3 regions of the Streptomyces sp. NPDC043176 genome follow, and region 1 is predicted to be linked to each of the others. Evidence: riboswitches for the same ligand, from Rfam matches in the RefSeq annotation. Region 1 holds a riboswitch; each other region holds the start of a gene.
What was found. Region 1 has a riboswitch for cyclic di-AMP ahead of AC067A_RS08270 (LysM peptidoglycan-binding domain-containing protein). Riboswitches for the same ligand answer to the same signal wherever they lie in the genome.
Positions count from the first base shown of each region.

Region 2: it holds a riboswitch for cyclic di-AMP, as region 1 does, so the genes downstream of both, AC067A_RS22360 (M23 family metallopeptidase) here and AC067A_RS08270 (LysM peptidoglycan-binding domain-containing protein) in region 1, are expected to answer to the same signal.
Region 3: it holds a riboswitch for cyclic di-AMP, as region 1 does, so the genes downstream of both, AC067A_RS11450 (M23 family metallopeptidase) here and AC067A_RS08270 (LysM peptidoglycan-binding domain-containing protein) in region 1, are expected to answer to the same signal.

Region 1 is NZ_JBWKCA010000004.1:228,100-235,820, forward strand. It holds gene AC067A_RS08260 (phosphocholine-specific phospholipase C) at 1-919, shown strand, start outside; gene AC067A_RS08265 (DUF6197 family protein) at 947-1,600, opposite strand; cyclic di-AMP (ydaO/yuaA leader) riboswitch at 1,969-2,125, shown strand; gene AC067A_RS08270 (LysM peptidoglycan-binding domain-containing protein) at 2,130-3,020, shown strand; gene AC067A_RS08275 (phosphoribosyltransferase family protein) at 3,014-4,300, opposite strand; gene AC067A_RS08280 (LURP-one-related family protein) at 4,660-5,256, opposite strand; gene AC067A_RS08285 (alpha/beta fold hydrolase) at 5,484-6,248, opposite strand; gene AC067A_RS08290 (SpoIIE family protein phosphatase) at 6,405-7,721, shown strand, end outside.
Region 2 is NZ_JBWKCA010000013.1:138,027-145,747, reverse strand. It holds gene AC067A_RS22365 (GntR family transcriptional regulator) at 1-636, opposite strand, end outside; gene AC067A_RS22360 (M23 family metallopeptidase) at 839-1,609, opposite strand; cyclic di-AMP (ydaO/yuaA leader) riboswitch at 1,622-1,786, opposite strand; gene AC067A_RS22355 (M16 family metallopeptidase) at 1,986-3,383, opposite strand; gene AC067A_RS22350 (M16 family metallopeptidase) at 3,380-4,738, opposite strand; gene AC067A_RS22345 (DNA gyrase/topoisomerase IV subunit A) at 4,920-7,379, shown strand; gene AC067A_RS22340 (CobW family GTP-binding protein) at 7,376-7,721, opposite strand, start outside.
Region 3 is NZ_JBWKCA010000006.1:18,015-25,735, reverse strand. It holds gene AC067A_RS11455 (PP2C family protein-serine/threonine phosphatase) at 1-788, shown strand, start outside; cyclic di-AMP (ydaO/yuaA leader) riboswitch at 990-1,136, shown strand; gene AC067A_RS11450 (M23 family metallopeptidase) at 1,148-2,248, shown strand; gene AC067A_RS11445 (aldo/keto reductase) at 2,412-3,359, shown strand; gene AC067A_RS11440 (PrsW family intramembrane metalloprotease) at 3,506-4,930, opposite strand; gene trmB (tRNA (guanosine(46)-N7)-methyltransferase TrmB) at 4,973-5,701, opposite strand; gene lhgO (L-2-hydroxyglutarate oxidase) at 6,615-7,721, opposite strand, start outside.

The sequences.
Region 1 (7,721 bases):
TGTCATGTCCCCGTGGACCCGGGGCGGCTGGGTGAGCTCCGAGGTCTTCGACCACACCTCCGTCCTGCGCTTCATGGAGACCTGGACGGCGGCCCTCGGGACACCGGCCACCTGCCCCAACATCAGTGCCTGGCGCAGGAAGGTGACGGGTGATCTGACCGGGGTCTTCGACTTCGCCCACCCGGTCTACGGCGTGCCGGCCGGCCTTCCCTCCACGGCCGGGGTGATCGGTCAGGCCACCTGCGGTCCGCTGCCGAACCCGGCACCGCAGAACAACGCCCTGCCCGCCCAGGAGTCCGGCACCCGCCCGGCACGCGCCGTGCCGTACCAGGTGAACGGCAATCTCGACCGGTTCGAGTTCGGCGCCGCGGGCAAGATCCTCGCCTGGTTCTCGATGACGAACCAGGGCGCGGAGGCCAAGCGCGCGGCCCACTTCTCGATCCATCCGCACCAGTACCGCGACACGGCCGCCTGGCAGTACACCGTCGACCCGGGCGGCACGGCGTCGGACTACTTCAACATCGGCCTCGGCTCGGGCTCCGGCAAGTACGACATCTCGATGATGGGACCCAACCGCTTCCTGCGGCGCTTCATCGGCGACGCCTCCAAGGCGGGCAAGGCCGTGGAGGTGGCGGCCCGGTTCGCGACCGAGCCGGGCACGGGCAGGACGGCGCTGTGGTTCACGATGACCAACACCTCGGGCGGTCCGGTCACCTTCACCATCCGGTCGAACGGCTACCGCTCGGACGGGCCGTGGACGTACACGGTGCCGGCGAACTCCAGCCGTGAGGACTTCTTCAACGCGGTGGCCCACCAGGGCGGCTGGTACGACTTCACCGTCCTCGCCGACATCGACGGGACCTGGTCCCGCCGGTACACCGGCCACATCGAGACCGGGGCGCCCAGCGTCACCGGCTGAGCCGCTCCGCGGGCCGTACCCGGGGCGTCATCGGCCGGCCTGCGCGGCCCGCCGGATGGTGGCGTCGAGGAGGGCCACGGCGTCATCGGCCGTACGGCCGGGGGCACGGTTCCAGGGTCCGATCAGGTCGTGCCATCCCCGCGACCTGAGCTCGGTCATGATCCACGCCGCCGCCTCGTTCATGGTGTCCGCGCCGCCGTGGCCGAGGCGGTGGGCGGCGAGCAGGGCGCCGCAGACGCAGCGGGCTCCCCGCCGGTCGCGCAGCTTGTACGGGGCGTTCTGCCAGCCCCAGTCCGTCAGCACGAGACGGGCGTAGCCGAGGTGGACCGACGGGCGCAGCTCGGCGCTGCCGATGCGGCGCCAGGCGTGCAGCCGGTCCGGGAGTACGGCTCCGATGCGGCCCGGCAGACGACGCTCGGCGGGGAGGGGCGGTGGCAGCGCGTCGAGCGCGTCGGCCACGAGTCTCTCCACCGGCACGGTGAGCAGGTCCCGCCAGGTCGCGGCCCCGGGCGGCGGGCCGCCAAGAGTGAGGGGGCCGTCGGGAGCGAGGGGGCTGTCGGGGGCGAGGGGGGCGTCGGCGGTCCAGTCGGTGACGATCCGCTGCCAGGTGGCGCTGTCGTACAGCGCGGCGGCCTCGCGGTCGACGGTGTCGGGGCTGGGCAGGGAGATCACGGGCGTCATGCGGCGGCTCCTCGGTCGGGGTGGCTCCATCTTTCAGGATGAATGTCGGTTTTGCGACTTTTGCCCTTAAGTGCACCCGTGCCGACGCGGCCTTTTCCTACTATTTTCCTATTAACAGAATTACGGTGCATATTCGGACATTGAACACCTGGTGACGCGACTCACTCTCCCGGAGCCGACGCGGTGATCCACATCCCGCGAGCCATGGGACAGACGGAAGTTCAAGAGGCCGGAGGACCGGCCGATCTTGAATTCATCGAATTCCGTGATCTTTTCACCGCGCCACGGGTCGACGCCCTCTTGTTATCCGCGGCATTACTGGCCTACGGTCACCTCCATTCGAGCGGATCGCCTAATCCTGCCACCGCTCGAAATACCTCCCTTTTCACCCGACGGCAGGAGCGGGGGACCCACGAATACGCCGGCCCGGAAATCCGGAACGGCTCGGGGTGCAGCCGCGTGCGCGCGGCCGGACACCTCCCGTCCGAACCCGACAGCTCACCCCGCAGGCGCCGGAGAGGAATCCGTCATGCCTGCTCACGGTAAGCACCGCCGCCCCCGACGCCGCCCCGTCTCCCAGGGAATCGCACTGGCGGGCACGGGCGGGGTCGCCCTCGCCCTCCCGCTGATCGCCCCCGCCGCGGCCGGCGCCGCGCCCGTTTCCGGAGCCCCGGAATTCACCGCCCGCGCCGTCGCCGCTCCCGCCGCCGCACCGGCGTCCGTCACGGCTCCCGCCGCGCCCGCCGCGCCCGCCGCGGCCCGCACCTACACCGTGGTCAGCGGCGACTCGCTTTCCCTGATCGCCCAGAAGAAGGGAATTCAGGGCGGCTGGAAGAGCCTTTACCGGGCCAACAGGAGCGCTGTGGGTGACAACCCGTCACTTATTCACCCGGGCCTTGAACTGACGCTTCGTCGGGACTCCGCGAAGGTCGCTCCCACGCCGGCGAAGAAGAAGAGCACCACGCCCGAGCGGGCGAGCCGCTCCGAGCACCGGTCCGCCCCCGCCGCCCCCACGGGCGCCTCCGCGGCACAGGCCGTTCCCGCCGCCGCTCCCGCCGCCGCCCCGGCCCAGGCGGCCCCGGCCGCCGCCACCAACTACGCCGACAACCTCGACGGCTGGATCCGGGAGTCGCTGGCCATCATGGCCCAGCGGGGCATCCCGGGCACGTACGACGGCATCCTCCGCAACGTCATGCGCGAGTCCTCCGGCAACCCCCAGGCGATCAACCTCTGGGACTCCAACGCGGCCGCCGGAACGCCCTCGAAGGGTCTGCTCCAGGTCATCGAGCCGACCTTCCTCGCCTACCACGTGCCCGGCACGTCCATGGACCTCTTCGACCCGGTCGCCAACATCACCGCCGCCTGCAACTACGCGGCCGACCGCTACGGCTCCATCGACAACGTCAACAGCGCCTACTGATCCCTGAAGTGCTCGGTGAACCAGGAGGTGGCGAGCTCCGCCACCTCCTCCAGGGCGCCGGGCTCCTCGAAGAGGTGCGTGGCGCCCTCCACCACCGTCAACCGGCTCTCGCAGCGCAGCAGTGACCCGGCCCGCCGGTTCAGGTCGAGGACCAGCGCGTCCTCGCCGCCCACCACCAGGAGCGTCGGGGCACGCACCCCGGCCAACCGGTCCCCCGCGAGGTCCGGCCGGCCACCGCGTGAGACGACGGCCCTCACGGCGCACCCGGGGTCGGCGGCCGCCCACAGCGCGGCCGCCGCCCCCGTACTGGCACCGAAGTAGCCCAGCGGAAGGCCGGTGCTCACCGGCTGCCCGGCCAACCACTCCGTCGCGAGCGCCAGCCGGCCGGCCAGCAGCGGCGTGTCGAAGACCCGCGCCCGGTCGCCCGCCTCGCCCTCCGTGAGCAGGTCGAACAGCAGGGTCCCGAGGCCCGCCCGGTTGAGTGAGTCTGCCACCGCCCGGTTCCGGGGGCTGTGCCGGCTGCTTCCGCTCCCGTGGGCGAACAGCACGATGCCCTTGGCGCCGTCGGGCACGGCGAGCCGCCCCGTGAGCGTGGCGCCGCCGACGTCGATCCAGGCGTCCGAGCCCCGCACCACCGGGCCCCGCGCGGCCCTGCTCCGGTCCAGACAGGCGATGACCTCGGCGTCCGCGGTCTGCTCGAAGTCCCGGTAGAACTGTCCGATCGCGTAGAAGACCTCCGGCGCGTGGACGCTCACCGTCTCGTCCGCCTCGCCGCCGAGCCGTGCCGTCCAGCCGCGCGGAGCCACCGGGACGGCCAGCACGATCCGGGCCGCTCCCCGGGCGCGGACCACCCGGCAGGCCGCCAGTGCCGTGGCACCCGTGGCCAGCCCGTCGTCCACGACGACCACGGTCCGCCCTTCGAGCGGTACGGACGCCCTGCTGCCCCGGTAGCGGTCGGCGCGCTCCTCCAGCACGGCGTGCTCACGCTCCTCCACCGCCGCGAGCGCGCGGTCGCCGACCCCTGTCTGCCGGATCACCCGCTCGTTGAGCACGCGCACACCGCCCTCGCCCAGGGCGCCCATCGCGAGCTCCGGCTGCTGGGGCACCCCCAGCTTCCGTACGAGACAGATGTCGAGCGGCGCGTCGAGGGCGTCGGCCACCTCCGCGGCGACCGGCACCCCGCCCCGCGGGAGCCCGAGGACCACGACGTCATGGCCCTTGAGGTGGTGGAGCCGGGCGGCGAGCTGCCTGCCCGCGTCGGTGCGATCCCCGAAGAACATGGTCCACCGCCCTTCCGCCTGCGCGGCCCGGGCCCGGGAAGGAGCGGCGCGCCCGTCCCTGCCCCTCCTTCCAGGGTAGACGCGTCCCGGGCGGACGACGGGTGCCGGCGTCCACGGGGGTCAGTCGGGCATGAGGCCGTCGCGAGGCCGCCCCCGCAGGTGGGTCGGCGGCCGGGGGCCAGGCGGGCCGGGAGGCCGCCGCGGAGCAGCACCCGCAAGTGAGTCAGCGGCCCCGGAGGCCAGGCGGGACCGGAGGCCGCCGTGAGGCAGCACCCGCAAGTGAGTCAGCGGCCCCGGGGCGGGGCGGCCCCGGGGCCAGGCGGGACCGGAGGTCGTCGCGGGGCCGCCCCGCAGGTGGGTCAGCGGGACTGCAGGGCGTCCAGGGCGACGGCCTGGGCTATCGCGAGCCGCCGGTCGAGCTCCGGATCGGCTATCTCCAGCACGTACCGGTCCCGCAGACCGAACCGCTTGTCGACGGACATGACGGACCGTCCGGCCGCGGTGAAGTCGAAGTGGTACGGCACGGCGAACGGGACCAGCTCCGTGAAGGGCAGGAACTCCCAGACCCGCCGCAACAGCGCCACCCCCTGGTGCCGCTCCCGTCCGGTGGCCTCGCCCGCCGCGTCCTCCCCACTCAGGTGCCAGGTGCTGCGCAGCAGGGAGGCCGCGAAGTCCTTGCGGAAGCTCCCGAGCCGGGTCCCCGAGGCACCGTGCACGTCGTAGGTCGCGCCGACGTCGAAGACCTGGCGGGCCTTGAACGTGAACAGGACCTGGCTCCGGGACTCGTCGGTGTAGAAGGTGACGTGCTCCTTGAACGCCATTCTCTTCTGGTGGGCGAACGCGACGAGTTCCGCCTCCTCGCCGTCGGGTCCGACGGTGTGCACCAGGTAGCGGTTCGCCATGAGCGTCACCTTCTGCCTGACGAGGAAGCGGTGCTGAGACTGCGCGAGGCCCATCGGGTGTGCTCCTGCTGATCGTGGGCGGTCTCCCGGAGACCGTCCCGTGGCGTCGTGACCACGATGATCGCGTACGGCACAGCCCGACCGCTGTCCTCGAAAGTCGTCGGATCCGTCGACGTTCGGATGACGTCCCGCACGCCGTGCGAAGACTTCCGAGAACACCGGCGAGCCCCCCGTTGGGCGAGGAACACCGGCGAGCCCCCGCCGGGCGGGGGCTCAGGGCGTCATGCGGCGAGGAACGCCTCGATGGCCTCGGCGAGGGGCCCCGGCGTCTCCTCGGGGGCGTAGTGGCCGGCGTCCTTCAGGACTTCGAGGCGCGCGTTGGGGTACCAGCGCAGCCAGGTGGACTCCATCGCCTCGGTGCCGAGCGCCGGGTCGTGGGCGCCGACCACGAGCAGGACGGGGGTGGGGTTGTCGCGGACGCGCTCGTGGAAGTCGATGCGGGACCAGGAGTCCAGGTAGGCGCGGAAGGCCGTCGCGGAGGAGCGGCCGACCGACCGGTCGACGAGTGCGGCGAGCCAGGCGTCGTCGTAGCGGCCGCCGGTGGTGTTGTCGATGATCGCCCGGCGGTTGGCGGGCTCCTCTGCCGCGCCGGCGAAGAGCTCCCAGGTCTCGCCGTCGAGGGGGAAGCCCGCCGCCGAGACGGGTGAGATGCCGACGATCGACCGGACGCGGTCGGGGGCGTCGAGCAGCATCAGCTGGGCCGCCTTCCCGCCCATCGAGTGGCCGATGACGGAGAAGGACTCCCATCCGAGGTCGTCGGCCACCGCCAGCGCGTCGGACGCGACCTCCTCCATCGTGTACGCGCCCGCGTGGTCGAGGGCCTCTCCGTAGCCGCGGCAGTCGACGAAGGCGTAGGTGCCGGTGGCGTCGTTCAGGTGGGCTCGGAGGGAGTCGAAGCTGGTGCGGTCGCCGAACCAGTTGTGCAGCACGAGGGCCCGCGCGGGACCCCCGCCCTGAACGTCGTACGGAAGAAGCCGGTCCGTCATCGTGCCCCCTGGTCGCGGGTGGTGGCGCCGCGCGCCGGCGGCGGCGGTCGACGACCGAGTGTGACGGCGCGGAAGCTTTCGGTCAACATCGCCGCCCGGAACGCGGGCCCCGGGTCCGGGATGCGGAGCCCTTCGCGTCGGGGGCATCCTGACTGTGTGACCTCGCACGGCACGTCCGGCCCCGGCCCGGCGGGCGGCACCGGACCTCCGTCCGGGATGGGAACTGCCGACGGGCCTTCTTCCTCCGCGCTCACCTGGACGCTGGCGGAGGAGGCGCTGCGCGCCGTCGAGGAGGTCGGGGGGTACGCGGGCGGCGTGTATCTGCGCTCCGGATCTCCGGGGCTGCTGCGGCTGGCAGTGCTCGTGGGACTTCCGGGGCCTTTGTTCCGCCCGTGGTGGCGCATGCACGCGAACCGGCCGTTTCCGGTGGCGGAGGTCCACCGCTCGGGGCAGCCCGTGCACCTCGCCGACGTCGAGGAGGCCATGCGCCGGTTTCCCCAGCTGGTGGCCAGCCTGCCGTTCCCCTTCTCCTCGCTGTACGCCCCGGTCGTCGCCGGGCGTGAGCGGTTCGGGGTGCTCGTGGCACTGAGGCCGCCCAGTCCGGGGGTTCCCGTGAACGCCCAGGACCGGAACCGGATGACCCGCGGCGCGCTCCGCCTGGGTGAGTCCCTGTCCGCCCTGGCCCGCGGGGGCTCCGTGATCGAGTGGCCCGGCGATCCGGTGTGCGTGCAGCTGTCCATCGGCTCCGGCCCGCCCGTCCGCTTCGGTTCCTTCGACTGGGACCTCGACACGGGCACGGTCACGCTCGACCGGGGGCTGCTCGGGATCCTCGGGGCGGAGATCGGCTCCCCCTGCTCGATCGACGTGCTGACGTCCCTGCTCGAACCGGAGGACGGGTACGCGCTCTGGGCGGCGGCCCGGCAGGCGACGGGCGTCGACGGACGGCCCGCGGTCCGCAGGCTCCGGCTGAAGGGGCCGGACGGCGGCCTGCACCTGCTCGAGGTGACCACGCGGGCGCGGAGGACCACGACGAGCGGGACCGGCCCGCCCCCACCGGACGGTGCGGTCTCGGGCGCGGCGGACGCGATCCGTCCGGTCGGCGCCGGCGGTGGCCATCTCACGGGCACCCTGGTCGACCTCGGGACGGGCCTCGTGGGTTCGGACGCGACCGACCGGCTGCCGCGGGCGATCCTGGCGATCGACCGGCTCGGCCGCATCACGTACGTCAACGAACGGACCGAACGGCTGCTCGGCCGCCCGCGCGGCGCGCTGGCCGGACGGCCGCTGTGGGAGGCCCTGCCCTGGTTCGGCCTCCCCTTCCACGAGGAACAGCTCCGTGCCGCGCTGCTCTCCGGCGAACCGGTGCGTTTCCTGGCCCGACCGGAGCGCGGCCGGTGGCTGTCCGTGTCGCTCCATCCGGGGCGGGACGGGGTCACCATGGTGCTGGTCCCCGAGGAGGACCCGGCGGGCCTC
Region 2 (7,721 bases), on a different contig from region 1:
AGGGCCACCGGCCGGCTTTTTCAGCCGGTGCAGCGACAGCGAGCGTTCCGCGTGCAGCACGGTGAGCGCCCTGGCCCGCTCGGCGTCCCCGCGCGCCACCGCGTCCACGATGGCACCGTGCTCGGCCCAGGCCTCCACCGGATGCGTGGGCAGGTCCACCGCGTACATCCAGGCGATCTTGTGCCGCAGCTGGGTGAGCAGCGCCGTCAGGGCCGGGCTGCCCGAGGCCTGGGCGAGCGTCTCGTGGAACCAGCCGCCGAGCGAGCGCAGGTCCTCGCCCTGGCCGCGCCTGGCGCGCTCCTGCCCCAGCCTGACCAGGCCGCGCAAGACCTTGAGGTGGGCGTCGGTGCGGCGCTGCGCGGCGCGCGCGGCGCCCAGCGGTTCGAGCAGCGACCGCATGTCGAGGAGGTCGGCCGCCTCCTGGTCGGTGGGCTCGGCGACGTGTGCCCCCGCGTGCCGGCGGGTGACGACGAACCCCTCGGACTCCAGGGTGCGCAGGGCCTCGCGGACCGGGACGCGGGAGACCCCGTACCGGCGGGCGAGTTGTTCCTCGGTCAGCCGGCCGCCCCGCTCGTGGACGCCGGAGACGATGTCGTCCCGGATCGCCGTGCATACCGAATGCGCGGGAATGCGCATGTCCGACCTCCGCTTTGGTCCGCGCGAGACAATTCGAGCGGCGCCTGTTCTGCGCCCGACCATCGACTCTATGGCAGCGCACCGGGATTTCCGAAGCCCCGGCGGAATTCATCGCCTTATGCGGCCGTCTTCCGGGCAGCGAAAAGCCCCGGCTCAGTACGAGCCGGGGCTTTTGCGACGCGGTGCGGAACGGGCCGGAGGGTCAGACCTCGACGCCGCGGGCGCGGAGGTAGGCGACCGGGTTGATGTCGGAGCCGTAGTCGGGGCTCGTGCGCGCCTCGAAGTGGAGGTGCGGGCCGGTGGAGTTGCCGGTCGAGCCGGAGACGCCTATCTGCTGGCCGGGCTCGACGGTCTGGCCGACGTAGACGCCGATGGAGGAGAGGTGCCCGTACTGGGTGTACGTGCCGTCGTTCATCCGGATCACGATGTTGTTGCCGTACGCGCCGCCCCAGCCGGCCTCGACGACGGTGCCGGAGCCGACGGAGACGACCCGGCTGCCGTAGGCGGCGTGGAAGTCGACGCCGGAGTGGCTGCCGGAGGACCAGAGGGAGCCGCCGGTCTTGTAGCCGGTGGAGACGTACGAGCCGGCGACGGGAAGCTGGAAGGAGTTCAGGCGGCGGCGCTCGGCCTCGCGGGCGGCGCGCTCGCGCTCCTGCCGGATCTCCTTGGCGCGGGCCTCGGCCTTGCGCTTCGCCTCGGCCTTGGCCTTCGCCTGGGCGACGGCCTCGACGGCCTCCTGCTCCTGGGCGGCGGCCTGGGCGTCGATCCGGTCCACGAGGGAGTTCTCGGTGATCACCTTGGTGAGGCCGGTGTCCTCGGCGGAGCGGTTGTCCGTGTCGGCGGCGAGCGCCGGGGAGGCGAGGGTTCCGATGACGCCGGTGGTGGCGAGGGTCGCGACGCCGGCGATGCCCACGCCGCGGCGCGCCATCCGGCTCGGACCACGATGCTTCCCGGTGGCACGGGTGAACGCCATGTAGGGGCTGATCCTTTCCTTCCTTCTCGCCTACCGGGTTAGCTGACGGGTTCGGAGCAGGAAGGTCTCCTACGGGCCCCTCCGTACGGGACGAAGGCGTCCGATTCACCCCAGGGACTCATGTGGGTCCCCGGCTCCCCAGGCTCGCGCCTGACGGGGACTCGGCGATGACTGTCCGATGCCGCGGCTGCGGCACGTGCAACTGACGAACAGCCGCCCCGACGCTATGCGGATCGTCTTTCATTCACCAACCAGACACGCTTTTTGTAAGACATGCCACAGGGCAAATGATCAGTCTTGATCCCAATACGGACAAACGGGAGGACCCCGGCGAACATGCCGCCAGGGCCCTCTCGTTGTCACGCCGGAGCCGGAATCAGCCCGTCACGACGGTCACTTCGCCGATGCCGAGCTCCCGCACCGCATCCGCGATCTCCGCCGCGTCGCCCACCAGCACCGTGACGAGCCGGTCCACCGGGAAGGCGCTCACCGCGGCCGCGGTCGCCTCGACCGTGCCGGTCTCGGCCAGGCGCGCGTACAACTGGGCCTGGAAGTCGTCCGGAAGGTGCTGCTCGACCTGATCGGCCAGCGTCCCGGCCACGGAGGCGGCCGTCTCGTACTTGAGCGGCGCGACCCCCACCAGGTTCTGCACGGCGGTCTCGCGCTCGGCGTCGGTGAGCCCCTCGGCGGCGAGGGTCCTCAGCACCTGCCACAGGTCCCCGAGCGCCGGGCCGGTGTTGGGGGTGTCGACGGAGCCGCTGATGGCGAGCATCGAGGCGCCGTTGCCCTCGGCGTCCGAGCGGAGCACCTGGCCGAAGGCCCGCACGCCGTACGTGTAGCCCTTCTCCTCGCGCAGGACCTTGTCGAGCCGCGAGGTGAGGGTGCCGCCCAGGCAGTACGTGCCGAGGACCTGGGCCGGCCAGACGCGGTCGTGCCGGTCGGGACCGATCCGGCCGATGAGCAGCTGGGTCTGGACGGCTCCGGGGCGGTCCACGATGACGACCCGTCCGGTGTCGTCCGCCGTGATCGGCGGCATCGGGAGCGGCTCGGCCGGCTCGCCGGTCCAGGCGCCCAGCGTGTCCGCGAGGACCTTGTCGAGGTCGACCCCCGTCAGGTCGCCGACGACCACGGCCGTGGCCGTGCCGGGCCGGACGTGCGCCTCGTAGAAGGCGCGGACGGCCGCGGCGTCGATCGCGGCGACGGTCTCCTCGGTGCCCTGGCGCGGCCGGGACATCCGGGACTCGGCCGGGAAGAGCTCCTTGGAGAGCTGCTTGGCGGCGCGGCGGGACGGGTTGGCCGTCTCGTGCGGGATCTCGTCGAGACGGTTGCGCACCAGGCGCTCGACCTCGGTCTCCAGGAACGCCGGGGCGATCAGGGCCTCGGAGAGCAGCCCGAGCGCCTTGGGCAGCCGGGAGACCGGGACCTCCAGGGAGACCCGTACGCCCGGGTGGTCGGCGTGCGCGTCGAGCGTGGCGCCGCAGCGCTCCAGCTCGGCCGCGAACTCCTCGGCGCTGCGCCGGTCCGTTCCCTCCGAGAGCGCGCGGGCCATGATGGTGGCGACGCCGTCGAGGCCGGCCGGCTCCGCGTCCAGCGGGGCCGGCACGAAGATCTCCACGGCCACGACCTGCTGGCCGGGGCGGTGGCTGGTCAGCAGCGTCAGACCGTTGTCCAGCTTCCCGCGGTCCGGGGCGGGGAAGGCCCACGGCCTGGCGACGCCCGGCTCCGGCTGCGGGTGGAAGTCCATGCTCGTCAAAGACACGGCGGCGTCGGTCACTGGTCCGCTCCCTCTTCCTCGTCATCGCCGTCGGCGTGGTCGCTCTGCTCGGTCGCCAGCGGCTCGTAGACCAGCACCGCGCGGTTGTCGGGGCGCAGCTTGGCCTGGGCGACCGCCCGCACCTCCTCGGCGGTGACGTCCAGGACCCGGTCGACGGCGGTCAGGGCGAGCTGCGGGTCGCCGAACAGCACGGCGAACCGGCACAGTTCGTCGGCGCGGCCCGCGACGGTGCCGAGCCGGTCGAGCCACTCGCGCTCCAACTGGGCCTGCGCGCGCTCCATCTCCTCGGGCGTGGGGCCCTCCGCGGCGAACCGGGCGAGCTCCTCGTCGACGGCCGCCTCGATCTGCGGGACCTCGACCCCTCCGGACGTCTTCACGTCCAGCCAGCCCAGGGAGGGCGCGCCGGCGAGCCGCAGCAGGCCGAAGCCGGCGGCGACGGCCGTGCGGTCACGGCGGACCAGCCGGTTGTGCAGCCGGGAGGACTCGCCGCCGCCCAGGACCGTCAGCGCCAGGTCGGCGGCGTCGCACTCGCGCGTGCCGTCGTGCGGCAGGCGGTAGGCGGCCATCAGCGCGCGGGCCGGGACCTCCTCCTCGACGACCTCGCGCAGCTGCTCGCCGATGACGTCGGGCAGCGTGCCGTCGCGCGGGGGCCGCTTGCCGTCGTGCTGCGGGATGGAGCCGAAGTACTTCTCGATCCAGGCGAGGGTCTGCGCCGGGTCGATGTCGCCCACGACGGACAGCACCGCGTTGTTCGGCGCGTAGTACGTGCGGAAGAAGTTCCGCGCGTCCTCCAGCGTCGCCGCGTCCAGGTCGGCCATCGAGCCGATCGGGGTGTGGTGGTACGGGTGGCCCTCCGGGTAGGCGAGGGCGGTGAGCTTCTCGAAGGCCGTGCCGTACGGCACGTTGTCGTACCGCTGGCGGCGCTCGTTCTTGACGACGTCCCGCTGGTTCTCCATGGACTGGTCGTCCAGGGCGGCCAGCAGCGAGCCCATGCGGTCGGCCTCCAGCCAGAGCGCGAGCTCCAGCTGGTGGGTGGGCATGGTCTCGAAGTAGTTGGTGCGCTCGAAGCTCGTCGTGCCGTTGAGCGAGCCGCCCGCGCCCTGCACCAGCTCGAAGTGGCCGTTCCCGTGGACCTGCTTCGAACCCTGGAACATCAGGTGCTCGAAGAGGTGGGCGAGGCCCGTGCGGCCCTCGACCTCGTGGCGCGAGCCGACGTCGTACCAGAGACAGACCGCGGCGACCGGGGTCAGGTGGTCCTCCGAGAGCACCACACGCAGGCCGTTCGCCAGCCGGTGCTCGGTCGCTGTCAGGCCGCCGGAGCCGGCCTCGGCCGTGGCCGTGTGACCCATGGGCATGTACGTCCCTTCGATCGGGATGTGAAAAAGTCCTGCCACTGTATGCAAGCGCGCCGACACCTCGCGAAGTTCCCGCCGGGTCCTGATGTCCCTCTTCCGGGTCGCGGTCGGCGTTGTCGGTGGCACGGTCCACAATGGTCCGCGTCAGATCAACCTTGTTGGTGAAGGAGCCGCAGCCGCGATGGCCCGCCGCAGCACGAAGACACCGCCGCCGGACGACGCGTTCGAGGAGCGAATCCTCGACATCGACGTCGTCGACGAGATGCAGGGCTCCTTCCTCGAGTACGCGTACTCGGTGATCTACTCGCGCGCCCTGCCCGACGCCCGCGACGGCATGAAGCCCGTCCAGCGCCGCATCGTCTACCAGATGGGCGAGATGGGCCTGCGCCCCGACCGCGGCTTCGTCAAGTGCGCCCGCGTCGTCGGCGAGGTGATGGGCAAGCTGCACCCGCACGGTGACGCGTCGATCTACGACGCCATGGTCCGCATGGCGCAGCCCTTCTCCATGCGGCTGCCCCTCGTCGACGGCCACGGCAACTTCGGCTCCCTCGGCAACGACGACCCGCCGGCCGCCATGCGGTACACCGAGTCGCGGATGGCCCCGGCCGCGCTGCTCATGACCGAGTCCATCGACGAGGACACGGTCGACTTCTCGCCGAACTACGACGGCCAGGAGCGGGAGCCGGTCGCGCTCCCCGCCGCCTACCCGAACCTGCTGGTCAACGGCGCGTCCGGCATCGCGGTCGGCATGGCGACCAACATGCCGCCGCACAACCTCGGCGAGGTGATCGCGGCCGCCCGCCACCTGATCCGGCACCCCGGCGCCGACCTCGAGACCCTGATGCGGTTCGTGCCCGGCCCCGACCTGCCCACCGGCGGCCGGATCGTCGGCCTCACCGGCATCAAGGACGCGTACGAGTCGGGCCGCGGCTCCTTCAAGATCCGCGCCACGGCGACCGTGGAGACGGTGACGGCCCGCCGCAAGGGCATCATCGTGACCGAGCTGCCGTTCACGGTCGGCCCCGAGAAGGTCATCTCCAAGATCAAGGACCTGGTCGGCTCCAAGAAGCTCCAGGGCATCGCCGACGTCAAGGACCTCACCGACCGCAGCCACGGCCTGCGCCTCGTCATCGAGATCAAGAACGGCTTCGTGCCCGAGGCCGTCCTGGAGCAGCTCTACAAGCTGACGCCGATGGAGGAGTCCTTCGGCATCAACAACGTGGCGCTCGTCGACGGACAGCCGCTCACCCTCGGCCTCAAGGAGCTCCTCGAGGTCTACCTCGACCACCGCTTCGAGGTCGTCCGGCGCCGCTCCGAGTTCCGCCGGACCAAGAAGCGCGACCGGCTCCACCTCGTCCTCGGCCTGCTCATCGCGCTGCTCGACATCGACGAGGTCATCCGCCTCATCCGGGAGAGCGAGAACTCCGCGCAGGCCAAGGAGCGCCTGATGGAGCGCTTCTCGCTGAGCGAGATCCAGACGCAGTACATCCTGGACACCCCGCTGCGCCGCCTCACCAAGTTCGACCGGCTGGAGCTGGAGACCGAGCGCGACCGGCTCAACGGCGAGATCGACGAACTGACCGGCATCCTCGACTCCGACGCCGAGCTGCGCAAGCTCGTCTCGGCAGAGCTGGCCGTGATCGCCAAGAAGTTCGCCACCGACCGGCGGACGGTCCTGCTCGAGTCCGCCGGCGCGCCCGTCACGGCCGTGTCCCTGGAGGTCGCGGACGACCCCTGCCGGGTCCTGCTCTCCTCCACCGGCCTGCTGGCCCGTACGGCGACGGCGGAGCTGCCCCCGGTCGACCCGGACTCCACCCGGGTCAAGCACGACGTGATCCTGTCCGCGGTGGCGGCCACCCAGCGCGGTGACGTCGGAGCGGTGACCTCGGCCGGCCGGCTGCTCCGGATCCCCGTGATCGACCTGCCGCAGCTCCCGGACACGGCGAGCGCCCCGAACCTGGCGGGCGGCGCGCCGCTCTCCGAGTTCCTCACCCTGGAGGCGGACGAGACGGTGGTCTGCCTGACCACGCTCGACGAGTCCTCGCCCGGGCTGGCGCTCGGCACGCTCCAGGGCGTGGTGAAGCGCGTGGTCCCGGACTACCCGGCGAACAAGGACGAGCTGGAGGTCATCACCCTCAAGGACGGTGACCGGATCGTCGGCGCGACCGAGCTGCGCACGGGCGAGGAGGACCTGGTCTTCATCACGTCCGACGCCCAGCTGCTCCGCTACCAGGCCTCGCAGGTACGGCCCCAGGGCCGTCCGGCGGGCGGCATGGCGGGCATCAAGCTGACCGCGGGCGCCGAGGTGCTCTCGTTCACGGCGGTCGACCCGGCGGCGGACGCCGTCGTCTTCACCGTCGCGGGCTCCACGGGCACCCTCGACTCCTCGACGGGTACGTCGGCGAAGCTGACGCCCTTCGACCAGTACCCGCGCAAGGGCCGCGCGACCGGCGGCGTCCGCTGCCAGCGCTTCCTGAAGGGCGAGGACGTGCTGACCTTCGCCTGGGCCGGGGCCACCCCGGCGCGCGCCGCGCAGAAGACCGGCGCCCCGGTGCCGCTGCCCGAGCCCGACCCGCGCCGCGACGGCTCGGGCACCCCGTTCCCCCGGGCCGTCGACGTGGTGGCGGGCCCGGCGAGCTAGCTCTCGTCCGGTTCTTCCTCCGTGCGCGGCACGTACCGCAGGACGCCCCACATCCCGTGTTCGTCGGGGGCGTCCTGCGGGCCGTTCAGCTCGCAGGCGGCGAGCTCCTTGCGCAGGCCGGCCGCGTCGATGCCGGAGCCGATCAGGACGAGCTGGGTGAGACGCTCCTCGCCCTCGGGCCACGGCTCGGGGTAGAAGCGCAGGAAACGGCCGACGGCGTGCACGGTGTAGCGGTTGACCGGGTCGGCGGCGCCGAAGTCGACGAAACCCTTGATCCGGTAGAGGCCCTCCGGCCGGGCGTCCAGGAACGCCATGAGCCGACGGGGGTCGAGCGGCGCCGCG
Region 3 (7,721 bases), on a different contig from region 1:
GCCTCCAGTGCGCTGCGCGGTACGAGGCGGCGCAGGCGGACGCGTTCATCGGCGGCGACCTGTTCGCCGTCCAGGACACCCCGCACGGGGTGCGGCTCGTGGTCGGGGACGTCCGGGGCAAGGGGTTGGACGCGGTGGAGGCCGTCGCGGTCGTCATCGGGGCCTTCCGGGAGGCGGCCGAGCAGGAACGGACCCTGGAGGGCGTGGCCCAGCGCCTCGAACGGGCGCTGGCCCGGGAGGGCACCCGCCGGCACGGCTTCGACGCCTTCGAGGGGTTCACCACCGCCGTGCTCGCCGAGATCCCGCGCGCCGACGCCGGCGACACCGGCGGCGCGTTCGGCGGGTTCGTACGGGTGGTGAACCGCGGGCACCCGCCCCCGCTGATGCTGTACGCGGACGGGCGCCTCGACCTGATGGAGCCGGCCGAGGCGGCGCTGCCCCTCGGCATGGGGGACCTGGCGGCGTGGCCGGACCGGGCCGAGGCGAAGCCGTATCCGCCGGGCGCGACCCTGCTCTTCTACACCGACGGCCTCTCGGAGGCGCGGAACGCGCAGGGCGTCTTCTACGACCCGGCCGCGCGGCTCGCCGGCCGGATCTTCCCGGGACCCGAGGAGCTCCTCGACGCGCTCGTGGACGACGTACGCCTCCATACGGGCGGCGGGTCGACGGACGACATGGCACTGCTCGCGGTGAGCCGGCCGGCCGCGGGGCAGCCGGAGCGGCGCCGGACCATGCCGGTGGTGCCGCCGGGTGGGCGCGACGACCGCAGCTCCGGTCACCAGGCGTAGTCGAGGGGTGTCACTGCGATAACAATTGACATAACGTCAGATCTTGGGGGTTTGGGGTTTGCATTCTGAAGGGTGGTCAACTCGGACTATTCCGCCCCAATTCAATGAACGATCAAGGGGGACAGCTTGGAATCGGGACCCCCTGTCTATTAACGTTCGATAACGCAGCGCGGTCGTCACACCCGTCGCAAGAGGCGGCACCGTGCGCACGCGCCGAATCCTGAAAAGGAACCGGGGAACCACTACTTGGGGTGAATCGGGCCTTTCGCACCCGTGCGACCGTGCCCGTAGGAGACCTTCCTGCTCCGAACCCGTCAGCTAACCCGGTAGGCGAGAAGGAAGGAAAGGAGCGCGCCTCCGTGGCGTCCAATCCCCCCGCACCCGAAGTCCCCTTCGATGCCTTCGGCGGTGGTGCGGGTCCCGCAGCTCCGGACACCGAGTGGAATCCCACCGAGGACTCCCTCCGCGCGCAGAGCCGCTCCGGCGGCCGCCACCGCGTCGTCAAGCAGCGCTCCAACTTCGCCCGCTCCTCCACCGTCCTCGGCGTCGGCGTGATCGCCGCCGTCGGCGCGGGCGGCCTCGCCACCGCGCAGGAGAAGCCGCCGGTCGCGATATCGCTCCCGGACCTCCCCGACCTCGGCCTCCCGGACGCCCACGACCTGCCCGGCGTCGGCGACCTCCTCGGCGAGGACAGCGAGCCCGTCAGCGCGGCCCGCGCCAACCCGAACCCGCTCACCGCAGCCACCTACACCACGGCCTCGGACGAGCGGGCCGACACGGCCACCCGGACCGCGACCGGCGCCGCCGACGCGGGCGAGGCCCTGCGCGCCCGCATCCTCCAGCAGGCCGAGCAGCAGCAGGCCTCCGCCGACGCCGCCGACAAGGCCGCGGCGGAGAAGCTGGCGGCCGAGAAGGCCGCCGCCGAGGCCCTGGCCAAGGAGGCCGCCGCGGAGAAGGCGGCCGCCGATGCCAAGGCGAAGGCCGAGGCGGAAGCCAAGGCCAAGGCGGAGGCGGAAGCCGCCGCGAAGGCGGAGGCCGAGCGCCTCGCCCAGCTCGCGGCCAGCTACTCGCTGCCGATCTCCTCGTACACCCTCACCGCCACCTACATGCAGTCCGGCTCGATGTGGTCCTCCGGCTACCACACCGGCCTCGACTTCGCGGCGCCCACCGGCACCCCGCTCAAGGCGGTCCACGGCGCCACCGTGAAGTCCGCCGGCTGGTCCGGCTCCTACGGCTACCGGATCGTCCTGGAGCTGGAGGACGGCACCGAGGTCTGGTACTGCCACCTCTCGTCCATGACGGTCTCCGTCGGCCAGACCGTGGGCACCGGCGAGACCATCGGCCGCGTCGGCGCCACCGGCAACGTCACCGGCGCCCACCTCCACATGGAGGTCCACACCTCCGGCGGCGACGGCATCGACCCGGCGGCCTGGCTCCGCTCCAAGGGCCTGAGCCTCTGAGGATCTGAGGCCCCTGGGGGCCTGAGCCTGTGGGGGCCGGCCCCTGGGGGCCTGAGCTTCCGACGGCCGGGCTTCCGACGGCCGGACCTCCGGTGACCGGGCCTCCGAGAGCCCGGGCCCTCCGCAAGGAATAGGCCCGGCGGCGGGCGGGGTTGACCCCCGCATGACCTCACTCCGCCCGCTGGGCAGCTCCGACCTGCACGTCTTCCCCCTCGCCCTGGGCGGCAACGTCTTCGGCTGGACCGCCGACGAGGCCCAGTCCTTCGCCGTCCTCGACGCCTATGCCGCCGCCGGCGGCAACTTCGTCGACTCCGCCGACATGTACTCCGCGTGGGCCGAGGGCAACGAGGGCGGCGAGTCCGAGACCGTCATCGGCCGCTGGCTCGCCTCCCGCGGCAACCGCGCCGACGTCGTCGTCGCCACCAAGGTCGGTGCCCACCCGCACTTCAAGGGGCTCTCCGGCACCACCATCAAGGGCGCCGCGGAGGAGTCGCTGCGCCGCCTCGGCACCGACCACATCGACCTCTACTACACGCACTTCGACGACGAGACCGTTCCGGTCGAGGAGATCGTCACCGCCCTCGACCAGCTGGTGAAGGACGGCAAGGTGCGCGCCGTCGCCGCCTCCAACATCTCCCCGGAGCGGCTGCGCGCGTCCCTCGACTTCGCCGAGGCCGAGGGCCTGACCCGTTACGTGGCCCTCCAGCCGCACTACAACCTGGTGTCCCGCGCCACCTACGAGGGCCCGCTCCTGGAGACCGCCGAGCGGGCCGGGCTCGCCGCCGTCCCCTACTACGGCCTCGCCTCCGGCTTCCTCACCGGCAAGTACCGTCCCGGCGCCACCGTCGACAGCGTCCGCGCGGCGGGAGCCGGCGGCCACCTCGACACCGAGCGCGGCCGGGCCGTCCTCTCGGCGCTCGACTCCGTCGCGGAGGCCCACGAGGCGGAGCTCGCCACCGTCGCCCTCGCCTGGCTCGCCTCCCGGCCCACCGTCGTCGCGCCGATCGCCTCGGCCCGCACGGTGGAGCAGCTCCCGGCGCTGGTCGCGTCCGCCGACCTCACGCTCACCGACGCCGAGCTGGCCCTGCTCACCGAGGCGTCCGCCGCCTGACGCCGTCTGCGCCGTCCGTCGGACGTTCCCGCCCGGCTCGTCCGTCGGACGTTCCCGCCCGGCCTGTCCGGCTGACGTTCCCGTCCGGCCCGTCCGGTCAGGTGGCCCCGTTCGGAGTCGGCCGGCTCCGAACGGGGCGGCTGCGGCTAACTGCGGTACGGGTTGTAGCCGCCGTAGTCCAGGTACTGCGGCGGCGCCCACACCCGGCCCGTGGCCCGCGCCGCGTACGTCAGCGCCGGGGAGGCGACCTCGCGGCGCTGCCACAGGTGGTGGAGCAGCTCCTGCTCGCGGGCCGGGAAGTCGGGTCCTGCCGTGCCGCGCCGGGCCCGGTCCCGGAGGAACGCCAGGGTCGTCGCGAAGGACTCGTACTCGCCGACGGTCCGCGCGGCCGCCGGGCCGTACGTCCGGGCGGCGAACGAGCGGGCCATCTGGCGGGCGCGCATCGAGGAGAGCGCGAGCGGCTCGGCGGGGGACAGCCAGCCGGCCGCCGCGTACGCCGGGAGCTCGCCGGATATCGTGCGCAGCTCGCGCTGCCGGCTCCACACCGCGAGCCAGGTCAGCAGGCCGAAGGCCGGGACCATGATCGCCCCGTACACCGCGTAGAAGGCCCAGGGGCCGCCGAAGGTGGCCGAGCCGTTCCAGGCGGCGTGCAGGCCCATGGCGAGCAGCAGCCCGGCGAGCGGCAGCAGCACCTTCCGGAGCCGCTTGCCGCGCGGGGCGAGCGCGGCGAAGCCGAAGCCGATGCCGGTGAGCACGGTGAAGAGCGGATGCGCGAACGGCGACATCACGACCCGTACGAAGAAGGTGCCGGCGGTCACCATGCCGATGCCGGAGCCGAACTCCTGGTCCTCGCCGAAGGCGTTGCCGAGGTAGAGGATGTTCTCGGTGAAGGCGAAGCCGGTCGCGGTGAAGCCGGCGAAGACGACGCCGTCGACGAGCCCGCCGAAGTGCCGCCGGCGGAAGAGGAAGAGCAGCAGGATCGCGGCGGCCTTCGCGCTCTCCTCCACCACCGGCGCGATGACGGTGGCCCCGAGGTTGTCGGCCGAGTCCGGGTCGGCCGTGGCCGTCGCGATCCAGCGGACCGCGAAGGAGTTCGCCAGGATCGCGACGAGCGCGGCGGCGAAGGCGCCCCAGGCGAAGGCGAAGAGCAGGTTCTTCCAGGGGCCAGGCTCGACCCGGTCGAGCCAGCGGAACGCGGCCATCAGCAGCGGTACGGGCAGCACGGCGAGGCCCAGGCCGACGAGGAAGCCCTGGGTGCCGGTCTGCTCGCGGACCAGGGCCAGGATCACCAGGGCGCAGAGCGCGAGCAGCACCACGACGGCGACGGCCCGGAGCACGCGGCTGCGCCAGAACGCGCGGCGGGGCCGGTAGCGCCACTGCGACCGGTCCGCCGCGGCCGGAAAGGCCGGCTCGTCGGTGTCCCGGTGGGGGACGGGCGCGGCGTTCTCGGGGGACAGGCCGGCGGGGGCCGCGACTCCGCGGAGCCGGCCGGCGGGCGCAGGGTCCTGGGGGGTGCGGCCGACGGGCGCGGTGTCCTCGGGAGACCGGTCGGCGGGGGCGGGATTCGACACGTGAGCGACCCTAACGACCCCCACCGACACCAGGCGACGGGGTTATCCCCGCGGGACCCGCCGGAACAGCAGGTCGTGCACGACGTGACCCTTGTCCAGACCCTGGCCCTCGAAGCGGGTGACCGGCCGGAAGTCGGGCCGGGGGGCGTAGCCGCCGTCCGGCTGGGTGTTCTCGAAGTCGGGGTGCGCGGAGAGGACCTCCAGCATCTGCTCGGCGTACGACTCCCAGTCGGTGGCGCAGTGCAGCACGCCGCCGGGCCTGAGCCGGGTGGCGAGGAGGCTGAGGAACTCGGGCTGGATGAGCCGCCGCTTGTGGTGCCGCGCCTTGGGCCACGGGTCAGGGAAGTAGACCCGGCAGCCGTCGAGGGAGTCCGTCGCGAGCATCTCGCGGAGCAGGATGATCGCGTCGCCGTTGGCGACCCGCACGTTGGTCAGGCCGTTGCGGTCGGCGAGCCCGAGCAGATTGCCCTGGCCGGGCGTGTGCACGTCCACGGCCAGGATTCCGGTGCCCGGGTCGGCCGCCGCCATCTGCGCGGTCGCCTCGCCCATCCCGAAGCCGATCTCCAGGACGACCGGCAGCCCGCCGAACATCTCGCCGAGGTCGAGGACGCTCTTGCCGTCGATGTCCAGGCCCCAGTCGGGCCACCTCTTCAGCATCGCCTCCGCCTGCCCGTACGTGACGCGGCTGCGGCGCGGCTGGAAACTCCGGATCCGCCGCTCGTGGTGCGCCCCGGCCGGGTCGGGCATCGGCCCTTCCCCGGGCGCGAACATCCGGCTTCCCCGCCGTGCGGCGGTCCGGCCGGCCTCGGCGACGGGCTGCGATTCGTTCTCACTCTGCTCAGACACAATGCCCCCAATCCTACGGCGCCCCCACCCCCACGATGCGGTCCGCGCCCACGCCCCACGATGCGGTCCGCGCCCACGCCCCACGATGCGGGCTGCGCCCCTCGCGCCCCACGATGCGGGCTGCGCCCCTCGCGCCCCAAGATGTGGGCTGCGCCCACCTCCACGATGCGGGCTGCCCCGCCCCCACGGGGTGGTGGGCTGCGCCCCTGCCCCCACCGCGCCGGCTGCGCCCCACGGTTGGGCTGCGCCTCCCACCGCGCCGGCTGCGCCCGCCCCCGCCGCGCGGTGCCCGCGCCCCGCGCCGAGTGCTTCGCCCTCGCCCACCCGCCGTGTGGGCAATCGTCCCGCTGGGCGGGACGGGTGGGCACACAGGACGGCGCCCTCTGCCGGGCCCAGGCTTCCGCGCCTGAGCCCGGACCACAGGTGCGGCGCCGTGGTGGGTTGTGCCCACCCGTTCCGCCCTTGCGGAACAGTTGCCCACAACCGGGGTCCTGCCGAGGGCGCGGTCCTCAACCGGGGCCTGCCAAGATGCGGCCCCACCCGGGGTCCTGCCGAGGGCGCGGCCCGCAACCGGGGGCATGGGAGCGGGCGCGGCCCCACCCGGGGTCCCGCCGAGGGCGCGGCCCGCAACCGGGGGCATGGGAGCGGGCGCGGCCCTCAACCGGAGCCTGCCAAGGCCGCGCCCCGCAACCGGAGCCTGCCAAGGCCGCGGCCCTCAACCGGGCCCTCCCAAGGCCGCGGCCCCCACCCGCGGCCCTCCCAAGGACGTGGTCCCGCGACCCGGGCGCGGGGAGGGCGGGGCTCACGGCGGGGTCCTGCCGAGGGGGTGGTCCGGCGGCTAGAGCTGGGCGAGGGCGAGCCCGGCGACCTCGCGGCCGATCGGGAGGGAGGCCGTCGCCGCGGGCGAGGGCGCGTTCAGGACGTGCACCGTGCGCGCCTCCTCGCGGATGAGGAAGTCGTCGACGAGCGTCCCGTCCCGCAGTACCGCCTGCGCCCGTACGCCCGGCGCCGCGCGCCGCAGGTCGGACTCCTCGACGACCGGCAGCAGCCGCCGCACGGCCTCGGTGAAGGCCCGCTTGGAGAGCGAGCGGCGGAGTTCGCCGGCGCCGTAACGCCAGTGGGCGCGGGCGATGGACCAGGAGCCGGGCCAGGCCAGGGTGCCGGCCAGCTCGCGGGGGTGGACGACGGACCAGCCGTATCCCTCGCGGGCGAGTGCCGGTACCGCGTTGGGCCCGATGTGGACGCCGCCGTCGATGCCCCGGGTGAGGTGGACGCCGAGGAAGGGGAAGGCGGGGTCGGGGACGGGATAGACCAGGCCCCGGACGAGGGAGGGGTCGGCGAGCTCGTAGTACTCCCCCCGGAAGGGGACGATCCGCATGCCGGGGTCGTCGCCCGCGAGGCGCGCGATCCGGTCGCAGTGGAGCCCGGCGCAGTTGACGAGGACCCGCGCCCGCACGATCCGGCCGTCCGCCGTGCGGACGGCGACGCCCCAGGGGCGCCGGTCGATCGCGGTGACCTCCGCGCCGCGCAGGACGCGGGCTCCGGAGGCTTCGGCGAGGCGGGCCGACACCGCGCCGTAGTCGCAGATTCCGGTCGTGCCGACGTGGATCGCGGCGAGGCCGCGGACCCGCGGCTCGTACTCGCTGATCTGGGTGGGGCCGAGCTCGCGGACCGGGATGCCGTTCTCCCGGCCGCGCTGGACGAGCGCGTGCAGTCGGGGCAGCTCGTCGCGTGTGGTGGCGACGATGAGCTTCCCGGTCACCTCGTGCGAAATGCCCCATTCGGCGCAGAACTTGACCATTTCGGCCGCGCCCGAGACCGCGAAGCGGGCCTTGAGCGACCCCGGCCGGTAGTAGATCCCGCTGTGGATCACCCCGCTGTTGCGCCCGGTCTGGTGGCGGGCGAGGTCCTGCTCCTTCTCCAGGACCGTGACGCGGGTGCCGGG